4 regions of the Ruegeria sp. BH8 genome follow, and region 3 is predicted to be linked to each of the others. Evidence: riboswitches for the same ligand, from Rfam matches in the RefSeq annotation. Region 3 holds a riboswitch; each other region holds the start of a gene.
What was found. A riboswitch is a leader RNA that binds a small molecule or an ion and turns the genes downstream of it on or off. The one in region 3 is predicted to bind cobalamin.
Positions count from the first base shown of each region.

Region 1 (3,643 bases), on a different contig from region 3:
GCGGCCTGCGCGGCGACTTCTCCGCCGGTGTCACACAAATGTGCCAGCCGCCTCAGGGTCGAGAGGGGCAGGGTCGAATACTCATCCAACCGAGTGTCTTCACGCCCATCCGCCGGTAATACGGCCAGTGCGATGCCTTTGGCCTGCGCCAGTGCCAGAACCTGTTGCAACCCGTAAGACCAATAGGGCACGCCACCTATCAGACGGATCAGGATGCCCTTTGCGCCCTCAAGTGTCTGTTCGACATAGGTATCGACGGACAGAGGGTGCTTCAGCGCCGCAAGATTGGCCAGCCGCAGGGGTGGCATCCGCCCCTCAGGTCCGCCGCCGCGATGCCAGCCCGCCGCGAAAGCGCCCAGGTCACTGTCGGAAAAGGACAGCACAACCAGATCAGCCGGGCTTTGGCCCAGATCGGTTGGGGTCTCGGTTTCCTCGAGCCCGTGGCTTTCGCGAAAGACGACGTGCATGACTTACTCGGCAACCTCGGTCACACCCACGAGGATATCACGGATCTCGGCCTCTTTGATGTCGTCATGCTCGGCAATCACGACCAGGCGCGAGCGGCGCTCTTCACCGGGCTCCCACGGGCGGTCGTATTGGTGACGAACCCGCGCGCCGACAGCCTGAACCAGCAGGCGCATCGGTTTGCCTGTGACGGCGGCATAGCCTTTGACGCGCAGGATATTCAGCTCAGATGCAAGACGTTCAATCCTGGCTACCAGTTCCGCCGGGTCGGTCTGTTCCGGTAACTCGACGATGATGCTTTCGAAATCGTCATGCTCATGATCGTGATGGCCATCGTGATGAGACGGGCGGGCATCCATATCATCTTCGGCGGCAGCCTCAAGGCCAAGCACGACACGTACGTCGACGACACCCTCGGCGACCTCAACAACGGGAAGCGGGCGCGGCGCCTCGGCGGCGATGATCTGTTTAGCTTTCGCGACACCTTCGGGACCTGCCAGATCGGGCTTGGTCAGCAGGATGATATCCGCACATGAGATCTGATCCTCGAACACCTCGGACAAGGGTGTTTCGTGATCGATCGAGTCATCAGCCAGCCGTTGGGCATCCACCGCTTCAACGTTCGGAGCAAAGCGACCGGCGGCCACAGCCTCGGCATCGGCCAGCGCAATCACGCCATCAACGGTGATTTTCGAACGGATATCAGGCCAATCAAATGCTTTCAGCAGCGGTTTGGGTAGTGCAAGGCCGGATGTTTCGATCAGGATGTGATCCGGGCGCGGTTCCAGCGCCATCAGCGCCTCGATGGTCGGGATGAAGTCATCGGCCACGGTGCAGCAAATGCAGCCGTTTGCCAGTTCCATGATGTTTTCCGCAGGGCAATCCGGTATCGCGCAGGATTTCAGAATGTCGCCATCAACACCCACATCGCCAAACTCGTTAACAACAATCGCAAGACGCTTTCCCTGCGGGTTCTGCATCAGATGGCGCACCAGCGTGGTTTTGCCCGAGCCCAGAAAGCCGGTGATCACGGTGACGGGAAGTTTTTCTAGGTTCGACATGATCTCAACCTCCAATCGGGGGAATGCGCGAGGCGCAGTTTTTGCGGAAATGTTCAGGACGGTCGCGCCACTTCACCAGACCATCGTCTGTGGCCAGATACTTGGTCACACCATCGATGATGACATCGACGTGATCGACTTCGTTCAGGTTCTCGTAAACAAAGGTCCAGCGATCCGGCCCGCCCCGAAGAACGATGGAACAGCCCTGATCGCAGTTCGAAAGGCATTCGACAGGTTTCAGAATGATGCCATCTGGCAGGGCAGCCTGTTCCAAGGCCTTGTGCAACAATGTGCCGGGACGCTCAGCATCATCCTCGAAGGGCAGACCCCGGCGGCAAGTCGTGCAGACCAGTAATTCTACCGGTGCGGTCTCGGTCATGTCTCTCATCCCCCCAAATCCTCTTCGCGGGGGACGGGGTTTCATGCGGGCACCACGTCTGCACATGGACCCGACACCGGAACACCCCGCCCGGTTTCAACTTCGGGTGTTGGCAGGTCTCCCGGCTTGCGGATGCCAGAGCGGTTGCTCTGTCGGATGTCCCGCCTTCCCGGCACAGGCCAGTGGCATTGGGCATCCTCTCCGGTCACGGTCGCGGGGGCGGCTGCGTTTGGCGGATGAACCGTTGACGCATTCCCTTTTCATCGGCTGTTGCCGACACCAACGTCCGGGACATGCGGCACCGCCGACCCGCTTGTCAAGCGGTTCGCGCGCAACAAATAAGCCAAGGTGAAAAAAGCGACCTGTAGGCGTCGTTCGGCGGCATGAAGTGCGTGTTCGGTATGTGGTCGCATGACGGGAAAACGACGAACTTGGAGATGCGTCATATGAAAGTGGGATTTATCGGTCTGGGTAACGTTGGCGGCAAGCTTTCGGGATCCCTTTTGCGCAATGGCATTGACCTGACTGTGCATGACCTGAACGCAGATCTGGTGGCCGAATTTGTCGCCAAAGGCGCAAAGGCGGCAGAAGGGCCCGCCCAGCTGATGCGCGATTGCGATGCGGTGATCACCTGTCTGCCGTCTCCGGCAGCATCGGACGCAGTCATGAAGGAGATGTTGCCCGAAGTGGGCCCCGGCAAGATCTGGATGGAGATGTCGACCACAGACGAAGCCGAAGTCAAACGCCTCGGTGCCGAAGTCATTTCACGCGGCGGTGCAGCTGTGGATTGCCCGGTTTCTGGCGGGTGCCACCGTGCCGCGACGGGCAATATCTCGATCTTTGCGGGCTGTGACCGGGAAACGTTTGAACGAATTCTGCCGTTCCTGACGACAATGGGCCGCCGGGTTTTGCACACCGGCGAGCTGGGCTCGGCCTCGGTGCTGAAAGTGATGACCAACTATCTTGCCACTGCCAACCTGATTACCTGCGCCGAAGCACTGGTTACAGCAAAGGCTGCGGGGATGGATCTGAACACGACCTATGAGGCGATCAAAATCTCGTCCGGCACATCCTTCGTGCACGAAACCGAAAGTCAGGTCATCCTGAACGGGTCGCGCGATATTTCCTTCACCATGGATCTGGTGAAGAAGGATATCGGTTTGTTTCAGGAGGTCGCCGACCGCGCCGGGGTGCCGCTGGAAATAAACCCGGTGATGATCAACATCTTTAACGATGGTATCGCACGATATGGCGAACGCGAGCTTTCACCAAATATTATCAAACGGCTGGAAGAGGCAACCGGCCTGGATATCACCGCCCCGGGCTTTCCAGCCGAAATGACGGATGATGAACCGGAAGAGCCGGGATACGAGGTTGTGCCACAAGGGCGCGCCTGAGGGTAGGGCAAACACCAGACTACATCGCGCCCCGTGAACGAGCAGGGGTAGGCAGGTGTTCCGAAAAAACACGCCATATCTGGCCCGCAGTTCGACAGAATCGCGGGCCATGAACGTCTGAAAATACCAAGCGTCACACGCGCATACTGCGGGGCCAAGTCAGCGATTTGGATGTAGTTGGAGGCGAGTACCGGAATCGAACCGGTGTACACGGATTTGCAATCCGCTGCGTCACCACTCCGCCAACTCGCCTTTTCAAGTAAAATCAAATACTTGCTGTGGTGTGACTGGGTTTTTAACAGCTTTCCTCTGGGGCGTCCAGTGGATTGCGCGCGAAATTG
Region 1 covers NZ_JBQFSP010000001.1:1,351,529-1,355,171, reverse strand. The annotation lists gene cobN (cobaltochelatase subunit CobN) at 1-467, opposite strand, end outside; gene cobW (cobalamin biosynthesis protein CobW) at 471-1,526, opposite strand; gene ACR0AD_RS06720 (DUF1636 family protein) at 1,531-1,905, opposite strand; cobalamin riboswitch at 2,000-2,204, opposite strand; gene ACR0AD_RS06715 (NAD(P)-dependent oxidoreductase) at 2,307-3,302, shown strand; tRNA gene ACR0AD_RS06710 (tRNA-Cys) at 3,481-3,554, opposite strand.
Region 1: another riboswitch for cobalamin. It lies ahead of ACR0AD_RS06720 (DUF1636 family protein); the one in region 3 lies ahead of ACR0AD_RS18450 (hypothetical protein).

Region 2 (3,643 bases), on a different contig from region 3:
GTGATATGAAGTTCATACATCGGGAGCTGCCAGCGGCCATAGAGCTTAATCAGGTCACCTTGGTCCGCGCTATCGAAGATCAGCCCAGCCGCCTCGATCTTCTCCAGAGTTGCCCGGGTCAGGGATTTGGCTGCTTGTGGCGTTTGTTCATCAGTGAAACGTGTCCGGCTCCAGACTGTCGCAATGATCCGAAGGCCGTCGAGACTAAGCATCCCCAACCGCTGCATGGCGTTGACAAGACTTAAGGCATCGGATTCTTCCGGTCCGAAAAGTGACGGTCTGGTTCTCGGTTCGTGCCAGGCCAATTCATCATTGTCGTATGATTGAATGTCCGCATAAAGAGCGCTTTCACGTTTGTGGACTGGCCCGCCAGGCATGATAAACTCTCCCGCGAAACCCTCCAGCGTGTGTTCTTCGCATTCCTTTTCCAAATAGTTCTGGAGCTGTTGAACGCTCGTCGGTTTCCAACTTGTCGCCTTCGCATAGACCAGCCGTGCCAAGTGATCGTAAAACCAGCGCATCAACTTTCCAATATTCTGGTTCACCTGCGCGGGGGGACAGCGAACAATGTCCATCAAGATAAGAACTTTCGCGGCCTCTTCATCCGCAAAGCTAACAAGCACATCTTCCTCTCTTGGACTGTCATGAAGCCGGGAAGCGGCATCCTGAAAACCCTGGGCACTGGCCAGTAGGATAGGAAGACCTTCAGCGATGAACGCCAGCCGGTCCTCGTGCCGCATTTGACACAATCTACGCCCCTGCCTGAGGCCAATGTCGGGTCTTTTAGCCATACTCTCTGCATAGCAGTCGACTGTCTCAAAATGCGAGAAAATTCCTGTCCGAGGCAGCAGGCGGTCTGAACTCCTCAAAAGAACGGTAGATAACCCAACTTTTCTTTTGCGGATACAAACCGGGATACAAAATTTCTAACTTGACCCCATATTCTTGATATTTTACATTTAAATAATATATATCAAGGACTTAGCATGGCATCCTACCACCCCAGCCATGATTTTCCCTAATATCACACACTATGAATCTGGGTCCGGATTTTGGCGCGTTCTCAGCGGCTTTTCTGATATCAGCGCCATGTTGAGACGCGCAGGTGCATGCTCTTGCGAGAAAATAGGAAAGACCCCGGAGTTTTTTCTTGCCGCAGGGTAAGTGTTAAGGTACCCGCGTTTTACCGGTCCCGATGTGGCTAAGAGGGAATCCGAGGTGCCTTTTGGTGCCAACCGGAACTGCCCCCGCAACTGTAGGCGGCGAGCGCTGTCCATTTCCGTCACTGGGCCATTTTGGTCTGGGAAGACAGGACAGACAAAGACCCGTCAGTCAGGAGACCTGCCGGTATGAAACCGAAACACGCCGGGCGGGGTTGTCCGGGGAGGTTGCCGAAGAAACGCGCCGGGCGGTCTATTTTCTACCCTGCGCTCACGGCAGGCAGTAAAGCGCCTGTTGCTTCGGTAAATGCCCATTCACCCGTTCTCTGGTCATTGACACATGGAGATCGATTGTCATGTTTCTACGCACTGGCCTGTTTGGCCTTTCCTTGCTGGCTACCAGCGCTGCCGCCGAAGGAAACTTTCCCCTTTCTATCGAAAACTGCGGTCACTCGGTCACGTTTGACGCGCCAGTGACGTCGTCAGTCACGGTCGGCCAGGCCGCGACCGAGGTGCTTTATGCGCTGGGTCTGGGCGAGCAGGTTCTTGGAACTTCGGTCTGGTTCAACGAGGTGCTGCCTGAATATGCCGAGGTGAATGCCAAGGTAGAGCGTCTGGCGGACAATGATCCCAGCTTTGAAAGCGTTGTTGCCAAGCGGCCGGGACTGGTCGCAGCGCAATATGAATGGCATGTCGGACCCGAGGGCATCGTCGCCACGCGTGAGCAATTTCACGAACTGGGCATTCCAACGTACGTAATGCCTGCAGATTGCATCGGCAAAGACAATACGGTCGGCGGCGATGGCACCCGCCTGCAAGCGTTCTCGACCGATACGCTGTATCAGGGTATCGAAGAACTGGCGGCAGCCTTTGATGTATCCGAACGCGGCACGGACCTGGTTGCCGAGTACAAGGCCCGCGAAGCCGCAGCCGTCGCCAAGGCGCAAACCGTGAAGCTGGACGATGTGTCAGCCGTATTCTGGTTTTCCTCTCCCGAAATGGAAAGCGACCCGTTTGTGGCCGGACAGAAAGGCGCACCGGGATACATGATGAGTAAATTGGGTATCCGCAACGTCGTCGAGACGGATGAAGAATGGCCAACAGTGGGCTGGGAAACCATTGCCAAAGCCAATCCGACGGTGATTGTTATCGCCAAGATGGACCGCCGTCGCTTTGCTGCGGACGACTACCTGAAAAAGCTGGAGTTCCTGCGCACTGATCCGGTGACCAGCCAGATGGATGCGGTCAAAAATGACCGGATCGTCATTATGGATGCGCAGGCCATGGACGCCACCATCCGCGCAATCCCGGCGCTGGAGGATCTGGCCGAGAAGCTGGATACCATCGGAAACAACCTGTGAACGAGGTCGCCGCAATTTTACGGCAGGGTTTCAAGGCTGCGTGCCTTACCGTGCCATTGTTGATTGCGGCGGTTCTTGCGGGCGCGATGATCGGGGAAACCTCTCTGTCGCCCGATTTGGTTCTCTCCGTTCTGGCCAACAAGCTGGCCGGAGCGGACTTTCCTGTAGACCCAATTGATCAGGGTATTATCTGGAGCTACCGGATTCCTCGCGCTCTGGTCGCTGCGTCCTGCGGTGCCGGTCTGGCTGTCGCAGGGGTCGTGTTGCAGGCTTTGCTGCGCAACCCGTTGGCCGACCCTTACATTTTGGGCATTTCTGCCGGGGCCTCGACGGGTGCCGTGGCTGTAACCATCGCTGGTTTGGGTGGGGGGGCCTTGTCGCTGTCTTTTGGCGCGTTCAATGGCGCGCTTTTGGCTTTTGGTTTTGTCGCGTTGCTGGCCCGAGCCGCTGGCGCAGGGGGCGGACGGGCTGCGACGGCACAGATCGTCCTGGCGGGAATTGCCGGGTCTCAGTTGTTCAATGCGCTGACGGCCTTCATCATCGCCAAATCCGCCAATGCCGATCAGGCGCGCGGGATCATGTTCTGGCTGATGGGAAACCTCAGCGGCGTGCGCTGGCCGGATGTGTATCTGGCCATTCCGGTGGCCCTTGTCGGTTGGCTCATTTGCCGCTTTCACGCCAGAGCACTGGACGCCTTTATTTTTGGCTCTGATTCAGCGGCCTCGCTGGGCATATCGGTACGTCGGGTGCAGGCAACCCTGATCTTTGCGACCGCGCTCACGACAGCTGTCATGGTTTCTATCGTCGGATCCATTGGCTTTGTCGGGCTGGTCATCCCTCATGCTGCCCGGTTCCTTGTGGGACCGGGGCATCGCAGGCTTATCCCAACCTCCGCCTTGATCGGAGCGGTCTTCCTGATCGGCGCAGATATCGTGTCGCGCATCATCATCCCGGGTCAGGTTCTGCCGATTGGGGTGGTCACCGCTCTGATCGGTGCGCCTGCCTTTGCCGTAATTTTGGTGCGCGGCCAGAGGAGCGCCCGATGAAGATCGAGGCGCAAAACCTGACATATTCCGTTCGCGGCAAGACTTTGCTGTCAGACGTATCCTTTGTCGTGGAGCC
Region 2 covers NZ_JBQFSP010000006.1:9,567-13,209, forward strand. The annotation lists gene ACR0AD_RS12015 (hypothetical protein) at 1-740, opposite strand, end outside; cobalamin riboswitch at 1,171-1,363, shown strand; gene ACR0AD_RS12020 (ABC transporter substrate-binding protein) at 1,517-2,521, shown strand; gene ACR0AD_RS12025 (FecCD family ABC transporter permease) at 2,536-3,567, shown strand; partial or broken gene ACR0AD_RS12030 (ABC transporter ATP-binding protein) at 3,564-3,643, shown strand, end outside.
Region 2: another riboswitch for cobalamin. It lies ahead of ACR0AD_RS12020 (ABC transporter substrate-binding protein); the one in region 3 lies ahead of ACR0AD_RS18450 (hypothetical protein).

Region 3 (3,643 bases):
ATATTGACCGCTCAGTTCAGTGAGCGCCCCTGCCGCGTCACCGCGCAGGATCATGTCCATCAGGTCCAGAACCCGTCCACGATCGGCCAGACCCAGCATCGCACGGACCTGATCTGCCGTCGTCTCTCCGGCCCCGTGCGAGATTGCCTGATCCAGCAATGAGGTCGCGTCGCGGGCCGATCCTTCTGCGGCGCGGGTGATCAACGCCAGCGCATCGTCGGCGATCTGCGCGCTCTCGGCCCCGGCGATCTTGCGCAGCAGGCCGATCATGTCTTCGGGCTCGATCCGGCGCAGGTCAAAGCGCTGACACCGCGACAGAACCGTGACCGGCACTTTGCGAATCTCGGTGGTCGCGAAGATGAATTTCACATGTGCGGGCGGTTCCTCGAGCGTCTTGAGCAGCGCGTTGAATGCGCTGGTCGAGAGCATGTGAACCTCGTCGATGATGTAGATCTTGTAGCGTGCACTGGCGGCGCGATAGCGGACACTGTCGATGATCTCGCGGATATCGTTGACGCCGGTACGGCTGGCCGCATCCATTTCCATCACATCGACATGGCGACCTTCCATGATTGCGACGCAATGCTCGCACTGACCGCAAGGCTCGGTTGTCGGTCCTCCGGTTCCATCCGGTCCGATGCAGTTCATGCCTTTGGCGATGATCCGCGCCGTGGTGGTTTTTCCCGTTCCGCGAATGCCGGTCATGATAAAGGCCTGCGCAATCCGGTCGGCCTCGAAGGCGTTTTTTAGGGTGCGCACCATAGCATCTTGACCCACCAGGTCGGCAAAGGTTTCCGGGCGGTATTTGCGGGCGAGAACCTGATAGGCGGGGCTTGGTGTGTCTGTCATGTCTTCTCGCTCGGATTCGGTGCTTCGGCACAGCGTAGTGGCGGCGGCACTCCGCGTCCACTGTGGGGCGTGATGATTTTTTGTTTCAGAAACGGGCTGGTTTCCAACTAAACTGGTCCAGCGGATTTAATGACTCATTTCTTAAAGAGTACCTTGGGGGAGGACGCACTTCATGTCGCAGCTGGTCATTTTTGCTCTGCAGGTCGGAGGCGGAACGCTTGCCCTTACTTCAATGCCCGGGCGTGGCGGGGATTACGTCGGCGATCTGGATATGATTGCGGCTTGGAAACCGGGCCTTGTGATTTCAATGACGACGGATGTTGAAATGCTTCAGGATGGCGCGCAGCACTTTGGCAGCGACATCCAAAGCCGTGCCAGCCGGTGGGTTCACCTGCCGATCGAAGATTTTGGAGCACCGACGCAGGCGGTTCAGAAGGCCTGGCCAGAGGTCAGCGCCACGGCCCGACATGCGCTGTCGGGCGGTGGCCGGGTTCTTGTGCATTGCCGTGGGGGGTGCGGCAGATCCGGGATGATTGTTCTGCGACTGATGGTTGAATGCGGTGAACGCGCCAGCGACGCACTGGACCGCCTGCGGGCCGTGCGCCCCTGCGCTGTCGAAACCGATGCGCAGCTGGCCTGGGCGTCCCGGATCACCCCGGCACAGGTGGAAGTGGGATCAAGCTGACAGCTGCTGGGGTGCGTAGCCGGTTTTCCGGGGCCGGATCGTTGAAACCTCGATCATGGCGCAAGGCGGGTTCGCGACAATGCCCGAGGGCAGCGTGCTGAATGTAGGTCCGAAGATCAAATCGGCATAGGCATCAAGGTCCCGAATTGCCGTATCAGGGTGCGCCCCGCAGAAAACGCGAACGCTGTCGGATCGCGCTCGGATCGTTGCCATGCACCCTTCCGCGCAATGTGACAGCGCGCTGTTGCCTTCAAATTCGAAATCTTCGCTGGTGGCCGAAACCGCCTGCGCCATGGCTTCGGAAATCGAGCGGGCCAGTCGCGCCAAAGCCGGGCAGGTATTGCCCGTCCGCTGGCACACAGTTGCGCTGTATTCGTGTGACTTTGTCTTCCAGATCATCCTGCGCCCTCCGCGCGTGGTGGGCTGGATATTGGGGCAGGTGGGACAGCATCTCGCTGTCAGGACCTGCCCGGACACCCCGCCCGAGTTTCGGTTTCAGTTCCGATGGCAGGTCTCCTGACTTGCGGGTCATTGCTCTGCCGACCTTCCCAGCCCGTGGGCCAGTGGTATTTCGGCATTGCTTACCGCTTACAGTTGCGGGGGCAGTCGCGGACTTGGTTGATATCTGTGTGACCAGACAAACCGCACCGTGTTCCCTTTTCATCCCGACCTCTTGTTGGGGCCGGAAACCATCACACAACCGCTAGCGCCTGATCGCGTTCCGAGTCAAGCCGATCTTTAGGCCGGACGTTTGGTCATGCTGGATGCGGTTTACGTTCCGGCTTAGTTTCGTCGGCATCGAAGGCAGGCAAACCATTGTTTCAGCGAAAGCCGGGGATCATGTTGGATACGGAACAGACGGTGTTGATCGAAGATTTCCGCTTTCCGTCAGGGTCCGTGACCTTGTCGGCACGGCTGTACCGGCCAGTGGGTGAGCCGGAAACCGTTGTCGTACTTAACAGTGCCACGGGTGTGCCGCGTGACTATTATCAACACTTTGCGCGATGGCTGGCTACCGAGCGGGGGATAGCTTGCCTGACCTATGACTATCGGGACTACGGGCTTTCTTTGGTCGGCCGCCTGAAAGACGCAACTGCAACAATGGCGGATTGGGCGTTGATCGATATGCCAGCGGCACGGGCCGAAATGCGCAGGCGGTTTCCAAAGGCGCAGCAGTGGACCATCGGCCATTCCGTCGGTGCGATGCTGGGGCCGGTGCAGCCGGATATCGACCAGATCGACCGAATGATCGGTGTGTGTTCGGGGCTGGTGACTTTGAAAGATCACCCATGGCCCTATCGGGGGTTGGCAGGGCTGTTCTGGTATGGCCATGCACCGCTGATGGTGCGGGCACTTGGCTATCTACCCGGCAAAGCAATCGGGTTTGGTTCGGACCTGCCCGCCTCGGTCTACTGGCAATGGCGCAAATGGTGTACAGCCCCTCTTAGCTACGTTCCCGAGATCGGGCAGAATTTGCCTGATGCGCATTGGGGCAGTTCTGGAACACCAGTGGATCTGTTCACGTTCGAAGATGACCAGATGGCTCCGCCCGAGGCGGTTTGGCGCCTTGCTGATTTGTATGGCCCCGAGGCCAGACGCCACCTTCTGAAGCCTGCTGAATTCGGACTGCCGGAAATAGGCCATATCGGAGCATTTGCCCGTCGCAATGCAGCGGTCTGGCCGCGCCTGATCGCCTGATCAGACGCGACGCAGGTTTTCCTAACACCTTGCAGTTATGGCCGTTTGCGAAGCTTCTTGTCCTGCATGACACCGCGCACCATCTTGCCGAACGCCTTGTCCCGCGCCCGCGATTGGGCAACGGTTTCCGAGTTTCGCTGATCTTCACGCCGCAGCTTGCGCCAGCGGTCCAGCCGCGCCGGATCAAGAACGCCTTCGTCGATTGCGTTCTGCACGGTACAGCCGGGCTCGGTCTCGTGCTGACAATCCGAAAAGCGACAGCTTTGGCCAAGCTCCGTGATGTCCGAGAACACGTTGTCGATCCCGTCCTGAGCGTCCAGCAAACGCAGTGCGCGCATTCCCGGCGTGTCGATCAGCCAGCCACCGTTACCCATCCCGTGCAACGCGCGCACCGTTGTCGTGTGTCTGCCC
Region 3 covers NZ_JBQFSP010000015.1:49,151-52,793, reverse strand. The annotation lists gene ACR0AD_RS18460 (DNA polymerase III subunit gamma/tau) at 1-849, opposite strand, end outside; gene ACR0AD_RS18455 (protein-tyrosine phosphatase family protein) at 1,022-1,534, shown strand; gene ACR0AD_RS18450 (hypothetical protein) at 1,526-1,933, opposite strand; cobalamin riboswitch at 2,024-2,242, opposite strand; gene ACR0AD_RS18445 (alpha/beta hydrolase family protein) at 2,375-3,232, shown strand; gene rsgA (ribosome small subunit-dependent GTPase A) at 3,268-3,643, opposite strand, start outside.

Region 4 (3,643 bases), on a different contig from region 3:
CATTGTCCGATCAGAAGCCCCGCAAGGAAATTGTCGGTGGCAAAGGTCGCGTCGGCCGAGTCGATAGGCTCAAGCGGGGTGTCCAGCGCAATCACCAGCAGCCCGGCATCGCGGGCCTGCTGCACCGCCGGAACGATGGACGACGTATCCGACGCGGTCAGCAGGATACCCTTTGCGCCATCCAGAATGCAGGTTTCGATGGCCTGAACCTGAGTTTCGTGGTCGCCGTCGACTTTGCCGGCAAAGGCCTTCAGCGTCATGCCAAGCTCTTCGGCTTTGGCGGTCGCACCCTCTCTCATTTTGACAAAGAAAGGGTTGGTATCCGTCTTGGTGATCAGGCAAACGGTTTCACCTTCGGCCATTGCACTGCTTGCCATGGCCGTAACCGCCAGCGCCGTAGCGCCTGCAAGTTTCGCAAGTTTCATCGGTAGTCCTCCCAGTTTTCCCAATGCCCGTCAGGGCATACGTCTGATCGGGCGAAATCCGGCCCGATCGAACGTGAAAACCATCACAAGATTCGAATTTTGAGTCAATAAATAAATCACTCTTATTTATTATTGACAGAAAGGAAGGGTTTCAACATTGTCGTCACGAAGGGGATGGCCGTGTCTGCAAACAACTCTTTGGACAATACCGCTGGCGTACGCGAGCCAGACATGCGCGGCACCAATCAAAGCGGAATGCGGGCCCGAAATGAACGGCTTGTCCTGTCACTGGTCCGGCGCCATCAGGCCCTTGCAAAATCTGAGATCGCGCGGATGACCGGGCTGTCGGCACAGACGGTTTCGGTCATCATGCGCCAGTTGGAAACCGATGGGCTGCTTCTGCGGGGCGAACCGATCCGGGGAAAAGTCGGGCAGCCCTCGGTTCCCATGCGCCTGAATCCGGATGGCGCGTATTTCTTTGGGCTCAAAGTCGGGCGGCGCAGTACCGAGCTGGTGCTGACGGATTTCCTTGGCAATGTCAGGCACCGTGAGCGGCGGACTTATGATTTTCCGACGCCCGAGGCGACATTGAGCTTTTCCAAGGAAAGCCTCGACAAAGTGATGACGTCGCTGTCGCCCGAAGCGCGCGGCAGGATCGCGGGTCTTGGGATTGCGATGCCGTTCTACCTTTGGGACTGGGCGCAGACATTGCAGGTTCCGCAGGAGAAAATGGATCCGTGGCGTGACGCGGACCTGAAAGGCGCACTGGCCTCAAGCTATGACTTGCCGGTATTCCTACAGAACGACGCAACGGCCGCCTGCGGTGCCGAGCTGGTCTTTGGCCCGGCGGAAGGCCCACGAGATTTCCTGTATTTTTATGTGGGCTTCTTCATTGGGGGCGGGGTGGTTCTGAACGGCTCCATCTTTTCGGGGCGGGGAAATGCCGGTGCGCTTGGTCCATTGCCTGTGCCGGACGACGCAGGCGGAGTGAAACCGTTGATAGATGTCGCCAGTCTTTATGTACTGGAGCGCGCGACAGGTGAGAATGCCGCAACAGCCGGTTCAATTTGGGAAACGACACAGCATTGGGACGTACCGAAAACCCACCTTGAGAACTGGCTGAAACAAGCGGCGCACGGGATCGCCCATGCCACAGTCTCATCTTGCAGCCTGATCGACTTCGAATGTGTCAAGATTGATGGCTGGATGCCCGCAGGCATTAAGGCGCGGCTGGTGGAACTGGTTGAGGTCGAACTATCCGACCTGAACCTGACCGGGCTGGAACGGCCTTTGGTGTTGGCGGGGACGGCAGGCCCGGATGCCCGCTCATTGGGGGCGGCCAGTTTGCCATTGTCGGAAAGATACCTGCTCGAAGGGTAGGTTCATTCCCGAAAAACCCTGACCTGCATCCAAAGCGGATCCGTCGGAAAAAGGGCATCGCCCGCTAAACTTTTTGACAGCCAGCGCAATTGATCGTTGACGGATGCCGAAGAAGTCTGGCAAGCCGCTCGGCATGTCCGGTTCCGGGGCGTGCTCTGGAATCAATAGGGAATGCGGTGCGGGCTTTGGCCCAATTCCGCAACTGCACCCGCAACTGTAAGCGGCGAGCAGGGCTGAAGTGCCACTGGTGTTAATCCGGGAAGGCCAGCCCAACGCTTTGACCCGCAAGTCAGGATACCTGCCGGACATGTGCCTTTGACAAGGGCACTCCTAATCGGCGACGGGATGTGCGTCGGAGCAGGATGCTTGAAAAAGCAGCTTAGCTTGGACGTCCCCGCAGTCAAAACGCATCTCGTACCGGGGTTGGTGCGATGGGACAAGGACGACTATTGATGACCAAGCTGCTTTCCGCAGCCGCTGTGGCGATGGCGCTTCCAGCGATGGCAAATGCGCATTTCCTGCTGGAATACACCGCTGACACCATGATCGACGCACCGGGGAATGTTCCGGTCAAGCTGATCTTTTGGCATCCGTTCTCGAACGGGCATGTCATGGATCTGGACAAGCCGCAGGAATTCTACGTGATCCACAACGGTCAGAAAACCGATCTGCTGGATACCCTGGAACCCGTACGTTTCACCGGCGGCGAAAACGAAGGCGCGGCATTCAAGGGTTATGTTCCCGTCAAACGGTCGGGCGACTATGTGTTGGTGACTGTTCCCCAGCCCTATTATGAGGAATCCGAGGATATCTATATCCAGCAGATCGCCAAGGCATTCCTGAACCGCAATGAACTGCCGACCGACTGGATGAACCCGGTGGGCCTGCCGGTTGAGATCATCCCGCTCAACAAACCAACCAACATCATCGCGGGTTCGACGTTTACAGGTCGGGTTATGGCCGAAGGCCAACCGGTTGCGGGTGCCGAGATCGAGATCGAGTACATGGCCGCAGAACCGGACATGGAAAGCGCGGCCGCTTCCGCCCCGTCGGTCTCGCCGATGCCGGGTGGTGCATTGGTCGCAACTTCGGATGATAACGGGTATTTCACGTTTGGCGTTCCAAAAGCCGGATATTGGGGATTTGCCGCACTCGGCGCCGGTCCCGTGACCAAACACAACGGCAAAGAACTAAGCCAGGACGCGGTCATCTGGATCCGCGCCTGGGATTTGGAGTAACCGTAGATGCACATCGTTGACGGAGCCTTGTCCAACCCGGTCGTGATCGGCGGAGCCGTCGCTGCTGCGGGTGGAATTGCCATGGGCCTCAGGTCGCTGGATCTTGATCGCATCCCCACTGCGGGGGTGCTGTCTGCCAGCTTTTTCGTGGCATCGCTGATCCATGTGCCGATTGGCCCTTCGTCAGTGCATCTGATCCTCAACGGAATGGCCGGGCTTTTGCTGGGCTGGGCCGCATTCCCGGCCCTGTTCGTCGGGCTTTTGCTGCAGGCCGTCTTCTTTGGCTTTGGCGGGTTGACGGTATTGGGGATCAACACCCTGAACATCGCGTTGCCCGCGGTTCTGGCCGGGCTGATCTTTGGCCGCCTGATCGCCCACGGCTCACCGCTGCAAGGTGCGATATGGGGCGGGGTCGGCGGTGCCTTTGCCATTGCCGCCACAACCGGCATGGTTGCGTTTTCACTGGCCTTGTCCGGGGATGCCTTCCTGCCTGCGGCTAAGATTGTTTTCTTTGCACATATTCCTGTCATGGCGATTGAGGCGATCCTGACCGGGTTCGCGGTTTTGCTGGCGCGCAAGGTCAAGCCCGAGCTGTTTGTC
Region 4 covers NZ_JBQFSP010000023.1:15,192-18,834, reverse strand. The annotation lists gene ACR0AD_RS19900 (substrate-binding domain-containing protein) at 1-425, opposite strand, end outside; gene ACR0AD_RS19895 (ROK family transcriptional regulator) at 600-1,805, shown strand; cobalamin riboswitch at 1,927-2,125, shown strand; gene ACR0AD_RS19890 (DUF4198 domain-containing protein) at 2,258-3,043, shown strand; gene cbiM (cobalt transporter CbiM) at 3,050-3,643, shown strand, end outside.
Region 4: another riboswitch for cobalamin. It lies ahead of ACR0AD_RS19890 (DUF4198 domain-containing protein); the one in region 3 lies ahead of ACR0AD_RS18450 (hypothetical protein).